2 regions of the Streptomyces sp. NPDC048639 genome follow, and region 2 is predicted to be linked to the other one. Evidence: riboswitches for the same ligand, from Rfam matches in the RefSeq annotation. Region 2 holds a riboswitch; the other holds the start of a gene.

Region 1 (3,400 bases), on a different contig from region 2:
GTGATCGGAACCGGTGCCGCCGTCGCCGTCACCGACACCGACACGCGGGCCACGTCCCGCACCGCGCCCGAGCGGAAGGCATCCGACGCCCCTCTGCCCGGCGCCGACAACCTGCTCGGACAGGCGAAGCTGCTCGGCGACATGGGCAGCATCACCCGTCCCGTCAACGATCTCGTACAGGCGGTGCTTCAGGCCCCCGAAGGCAAGCTGCCGGTCGCCGAGGCCACCAGCCGCGTGGAGGAGATCAAGCAGGCGCTCGCCTCGGTGACGCAGACCCCCGCACAGCCCTCCACCCAGCCCGCCCCCGGCCAGGACCCGGCCGTCCTCCCGGCCTACGACCTGCCCGGTCCCGCCGCACGGGCAAAGCGCGCCGGGGACCCGGGCCAGGACCTCAAGGCCAAGGCCGTCGCCGATCTGCAGAGCCGCCTCGACACCCTGCTCCAGGCCCTGTCGGCCGGCGACCCCAACACCATCGCCCCCGCCGTGCAGAACCTCCTCACCGGAACGGTCAACGTGGTGACCAGCGTCATGGTCGGCGGCGGTCTGCCCGCGGCGAACCTCGACGGCCTGCCCCGGCTGCCCCAACTCCCGGGCGTCCCGCAGCTCCCGGCCTCCCCCGACGCCTCCGAGGTGCCGGCGTCACCCGAGGTGCCGGGCGCCTCGCAGCCCTCGTCCTCCTCGGACGGCATCAACCTTCCCGCCGTCTGGCCCGCGCGCTGACGCGGACGACGCGACGCACGACGGGAAGGTCCCCGCGGAAGCCGCGGAGGGCGGTCCCGGCAACCGGACTGCGCGCAAAGGCGCCCGGCTACTCGAAGCCGACGCGCCGCACCGCGCTCGCCGACCTACGGTCCAGCAGCACGGCCGAGGCGCAGCCGTCCGGCAGCCGCCCGCCCTCCGCGTCCGCGACCAGACGCCCCACGGCGCGGCGGTGGCGGGCGAAGGCGTAGTGCGAGACCCCGCGTCCGCGCGTGGCCTGCCCCTCCAGAGCGACCCCCGGCGGGACGTCCATCAACGCGATGTGGAGCGACCGGCCGCGGCGCCGCGCATCGTGCGCCAGCCAGCGGCGCACCCAGGCGAGCGTCCCGCAGTCGTGGACGACGACGCTGTCGCCCGAGCGGAGGGCGCTGTGCAGACCGGCGTAGTGGGCCATCCGCACCAGCGGGCGGTACAGCGCATACGGGAGGAGGCCGCGCACCACGCGCTGCCACCGGTCGCGTACGTCCTGGGAGTCCACCCGCCGCACCCTCCGGCCGCGCTGGTCCAGGCCCGCGGCGGTGCGCTTGATCAAGGTGCTCTTGCCGCTGCCCGGCAGCCCGGAGACGACGAGCACGTCACCTGCCGGGTAACGGAGTTCACCGGTGGGCTCGGGCACGGGCCGTGTTCCGGCCCCGACTCCGAGCAGCTCGGCCGCGCTCCCGCGCAGATCGGTCACTGCCCCCCTGCGGGCGGGGCGGACCGGCGCGGGGACCGCGCGAGGCGGGACCGTCTCCTCCCGGCCCGGCCGTGCCGCCCCGGGCACGACCCGGGTACGGGCCTCGCCGGATGCGCCGGGCGGGGCACTCCCCGGTGCCGCCCCGGCCGAAGTCGCGTACGCACTGTCCCTGTGCACCGTGATCGTCCTCCCCGTTCGGTCCGGTCACTGCGCCCCTCCGGAGCAGAGTGTCAAGAAACGGTAATGCGGTACAAGCTCGATACCTCGCCACCGGCCCGCCCGAACATCGGACAGTCGTGCAATGATGGCCGCGCCAATTCCATACCGGCCGTTCGATCCCGCGCGGGAGAGTCCCCGGACCGGCAGTCGTGCCGGGCGCCGGGGCGCCGAAGGAGCAAGTCCTCCCTTGAATCTCTCAGGCCCCGTACCGCGCGGATTAGGCACATCTGAAAAGCGGACCGCCGTCGGCGGTCCCACCCAAGGTGCAAGCCGTAGCCCTGATGCGTGACCGGGGTCGTGGCGAACCTCTCAGGTTCCGATGACAGATGGGGAGGCTGTGTTCCCTACGACGTCAGCCTCGCCACCCCTGCCCGGGAGCCTGAAACATGACCGATTCCTCACGCCGTACCGCCCTCGACGCGCTGCACCGCGCGCTCGGCGCCACGATGACCGACTTCGCCGGCTGGGACATGCCGCTGCGCTACGGCAGTGAGCGCGACGAGCACCTCGCCGTCCGCACCCGCGCCGGCCTCTTCGACCTCTCCCACATGGGCGAGATCACCCTGACCGGTCCGCAGGCCGCCGACGCGCTGGACCACGCGCTGGTCGGCAACATCGGCAAGCTGGCCGTCGGCCGCGCCCGCTACACCATGATCTGCAACGCCGAGGGCGGCATCCTGGACGACCTGATCGTCTACCGCCTTCAGGACGAGCGGTTCATGGTCGTCGCCAACGCCTCCAACGCCCAGGTCGTCCTGGACGCGCTGACCGAGCGCGCTTCAGGGTTCGACACCGAGGTGCGCGACGACCGCGAGGCGTACGCCCTCATCGCCGTCCAGGGCCCGGAGTCCCCCGGCATCCTGAAGTCGCTCACCGACGCCGACCTCGACGGGCTCAAGTACTACGCGGGCCTGCCCGGCACCGTCGCCGGCGTGCAGGCGCTGATCGCCCGCACCGGCTACACCGGCGAGGACGGCTTCGAGCTCTTCGTCGCACCCGAGGACGCCGAGACCGTCTGGCAGGCCCTGACGGAGGCGGGCGAGCCGGCCGGCCTGGTGCCGTGCGGCCTCTCCTGCCGGGACACCCTCCGCCTGGAGGCGGGCATGCCGCTGTACGGGCACGAGCTGACCACCTCCACCACGCCCTTCGACGCGGGTCTGGGCCGGGTCGTGAAGTTCGAGAAGGCCGGCGACTTCGTCGGGCGTACGGCGCTGGAGGCCGCGGCGAAGCGCGCCGAGTCCAGCCCGCCGCGCAAGCTCGTGGGCCTGATCGCCGAGGGCCGCCGCGTGCCGCGGGCGGGCTATGCCGTGGTGACGGCCGGCGACGGCACCGTGATCGGCGAGGTCACCTCGGGGGCGCCCTCCCCCACCCTCGGGAAGCCGGTCGCCATCGCGTACGTGGACGCCGGGCACGCCGAGCCGGGCACGGCGGGCGTCGCGGTGGACATCCGCGGCAGCCAGGAGGAGTACGAGGTCGTCGCCCTCCCCTTCTACAAGCGGCAGCGCTGACCCCGTAACGCCCCGTCCATTCGGGCGTCGGATTGCGTCACGCCCGTCCCACCTGTCAAGACCGCGAACCGAGCACGCCCCCCGATCCAGGAGAATTCAGATCATGAGCAACCCCCAGCAGCTTCGTTACAGCAAGGAGCACGAGTGGCTCACCGCGGCCGACGAGGACGGGGTGTCCACCGTGGGCATCACCTCGCACGCCGCCGACGCGCTCGGTGACGTGGTCTTCGTCCAGCTC
Region 2 (3,400 bases):
TGGTTCGGGAGATACGGCGCGAGGTGCTCGCGCACACCGACCGGGCCGACGCCCGGACCGCCGCCGCCGTGCGGGATGCAGAAGGTCTTGTGCAGGTTCAGGTGCGAGACGTCGCCGCCGAAGTGACCCGGCTTGGCCAGCCCCAGAAGGGCGTTGAGGTTCGCACCGTCCACGTACACCTGGCCGCCCGCGTCGTGCACGGCCCCGCAGATGTCGGTGATGTGCTCCTCGAACACCCCGTGCGTGGACGGGTAGGTGACCATGAGAACCGCGAGCTGCTCGCCGTACTGCTCGATCTTGGCGCGCAGGTCCTCGACGTCGACGTCGCCGTCCCCGCCGGTCTTCACCACGACGACCTTCATGCCCGCCATGACGGCGCTGGCGGCGTTCGTGCCGTGTGCGGAGGACGGGATGAGGCAGATGGTGCGCTGGTCGTCGCCGTTGGCGCGGTGGTACGCCCGTACGGCCAGCAGCCCGGCCAGTTCGCCCTGCGAGCCGGCGTTCGGCTGGATGGACACCTTGTCGTAGCCGGTGACCTCGGCGAGGCGCTCCTCGAGCTCACGGATCAGGGTCAGATAGCCCTGCGCCTGCTCGGCGGGCGCGAAGGGGTGCAGCGCCCCGAACTCCGGCCAGGTGACCGGCTCCATCTCGGTCGTCGCGTTGAGCTTCATCGTGCAGGAACCGAGCGGGATCATGCCGCGGTCGAGCGCGTAGTCCCGGTCGGCGAGCCTGCGCAGATAGCGCAGCATCGCGGTCTCGGAGCGGTACTGGTGGAAGACCGGGTGGGCCAGGTACTCGTCGGTCCGCAGCAGCGCCTCGGGCAGGGACTCCCCGACCGACACGTCCAGCGCCTCGATGTCGCCCTCGACGCCGAACGCGCCCCAGACGCCCGCCAGTTGCTCACGCCCGGTGGTCTCGTCGCAGGCGATGCCGACCAGGTCCGCGTCGACCGTGCGCAGGTTGATCCCGGCCCGGCGGGCGGCGGCCACGACCTCGGCGGCCCGTCCTGGCACGCGCGCGGTCACGGTGTCGAAGTACGCGCCGTGGACGACCTCGACGCCGCCCGCGCGCAGGCCCTCGGCGAGGATCGCGGCGTAGCGGTGCGTGCGGCGGGCGATGGCGGCCAGTCCGTCCGGGCCGTGGTAGACCGCGTACATTCCTGCCATCACGGCGAGCAGCACCTGCGCGGTGCAGATGTTGCTGGTGGCCTTCTCACGGCGGATGTGCTGCTCACGGGTCTGCAGAGCCAGCCGGTACGCCTTGTTGCCGTCCGCGTCCACGGAGACGCCGACGAGCCGGCCCGGCAGGCTGCGGGCGAACTTCTCGCGCACCGCCATGTAGCCGGCGTGCGGGCCGCCGAAGCCCATCGGCACACCGAAGCGCTGGCTGGTGCCCACCGCGATGTCCGCGCCCAGGTCACCGGGCGAGGTCAGCAGGGTGAGGGCGAGGAGGTCGGCGGAGACGGTGACGATCGCGCCCAGCTCGTGCGCCCGCTCGATCACGGGCCGCAGGTCCCGTACCTGGCCGGAGGCGCCCGGGTACTGCAGCAGGACGCCGAAGACACCGCGCTCGGCGATCTCGGCCGGGATCCCGTCGGACAGGTCGGCGACGACGACCTCGACCCCGGTCGGTTCGGCACGCGCCTCGATCACCGCGATCGTCTGCGGCAGGCAGTCGGCGTCGATCAGGAAGGCGCCGTCCTTCACCTTGCCGACACGCCGGGAGAGCGCCATGGCCTCGGCGGCCGCGGTGCCCTCGTCGAGCAGGGAGGCACCCGAGGTGGGCAGGCCGGTCAGGTCGGCGACAACGGTCTGGAAGTTCAGCAGCGCCTCCAGGCGGCCCTGCGAGATCTCCGGCTGGTACGGGGTGTACGCGGTGTACCAGGCCGGGTTCTCCAGGACGTTCCGCAGGATCACCGGCGGCGTGAAGGTGCCGTAGTAGCCGAGCCCGATCATGGGCGCCAGCACCTCGTTGCGGTCGGCCAGCGTGCGCAGCTCGGCGAGGACGTCGCTCTCGCTGCGCGCCTCCGGCAGGTCGAGCGCGCCCGCGCTCTTGATCACGTCCGGCACGGCCGCGGTGGTGAGCTCGTCCAGCGAGCCGTAGCCGACCTGGGCGAGCATCTTCGCCTGGGCTTCACTGTCGGGGCCGATGTGACGCTGTTCGAAGGGGATGCCACGCTCCAGATCGGAGAGTGGGATGCGGTTGGCGGTCATCTGCGGAGGCCTCCTGGTCGACGCGACCTGCGAGGGATACCCGTATGTACGGGTACCCCGACGGCCTCCCCCTCTGTCATCTCGACCTGAGAGCTTCACCGGCCCGCCTGAGCGGCCCGGCTTGCACCGTCGGTGAGGAGGGGTTCCGGCACATACGTCCCGACGCCCGCCCTGCTTTCCAGAGTGACCTCGTCCGTGCGGTACGTGTGCCTGAGAGATTCCGGGGAGGGTTTGCTCCTTCGGCGCCTCCGGCCTGACGGCGGAGGACTCTCCCGCACGGGGTCAGCAGCCGTTTGCCAGCGTACCAGCGCACCTCGGGCCAAGGATCTGGTCGGATCCCGAGTGGCCGACGTACGCGATGTGTCATTTCGTTGTTCCATAGAGGACGACGACGAGTTGGAGGGCAGCGTGCAGTCCGACATCGATCCGCGGAGCCTGATCGGGCGCAAGGCGTTCGATCTCGACGGGGCGAAGATCGGCACCGTGGACGAGGTGTACCTGGACGACGCCACGGGGCGCCCGGAGTGGGCCGCCGTACGCACGGGTCTGTTCGGTCGCGATGCGTTCGTCCCGCTGGAGCCCAGCGAGGTGGTCGAGGACACCCTCCGCGTCCCCTACCGCAGGTCCCTGATCAAGGACGCACCCGACTTCGGCGTGGGCCGCCACCTCTCGCCCGAGCAGGAGCTGCAGCTCTACCACCACTACGGGCTCGACGCGTCCGCCCCCGGGACCGACGCGGGCGGCGAGGGGGACGGCGACCAGGACTTCGGCCGTATCGCGGGCGAGGACGACCGAGCCGAGGACGGCTGAGCATCTCCCTCCCCCGCCGCACCCGGGTCCGCCTCCTCAGTCTCCTCCGCCTCTGACGCCGGCTCCGCACCCGGGCGCTCCTGGGCGAGGAGCGGCGGCGGCTCCGCCGGTTCGAGGTCCGGATCGTCCACCGGGAACGTCCGCACCCGCCCGGGAGCCGACCACGGTTGCTCGAAGCGCACCGTGACGCGGCCGACGCCACTGCCCTGCACCCAGCCCGTACCGAACGCGGCATGCCGTACGTCGTGCCCCGGAACCCAGCGTCGCGGCCCGGCCTCCGCCGCTACCGGCTCCGGCTCTCCCGACGCCACCGGGGCATGCTCCGGCTCGGCGCCCTGCGCCACCTCAGCGCCCTCCGCCTCCTCCGCCACAGCGGC

The links. A riboswitch is a leader RNA that binds a small molecule or an ion and turns the genes downstream of it on or off. The one in region 2 is predicted to bind glycine.
Region 1: linked by a shared signal. The riboswitch ahead of gcvT (glycine cleavage system aminomethyltransferase GcvT) and the one ahead of gcvP (aminomethyl-transferring glycine dehydrogenase) in region 2 are both predicted to bind glycine.

Annotation. Positions count from the first base shown of each region.
Region 1 covers NZ_JBICVP010000003.1:259,893-263,292, forward strand. Annotated here, with positions in the region: gene ACGFNH_RS09460 (hypothetical protein) at 1-720, shown strand, start outside; gene ACGFNH_RS09465 (AAA family ATPase) at 809-1,612, opposite strand; glycine riboswitch at 1,769-1,875, shown strand; gene gcvT (glycine cleavage system aminomethyltransferase GcvT) at 2,041-3,162, shown strand; gene gcvH (glycine cleavage system protein GcvH) at 3,266-3,400, shown strand, end outside.
Region 2 covers NZ_JBICVP010000012.1:251,019-254,418, forward strand. Annotated here, with positions in the region: gene gcvP (aminomethyl-transferring glycine dehydrogenase) at 1-2,213, opposite strand, end outside; glycine riboswitch at 2,402-2,498, opposite strand; gene ACGFNH_RS29380 (PRC-barrel domain-containing protein) at 2,622-3,023, shown strand; gene ACGFNH_RS29385 (DNA polymerase IV) at 2,915-3,400, opposite strand, start outside.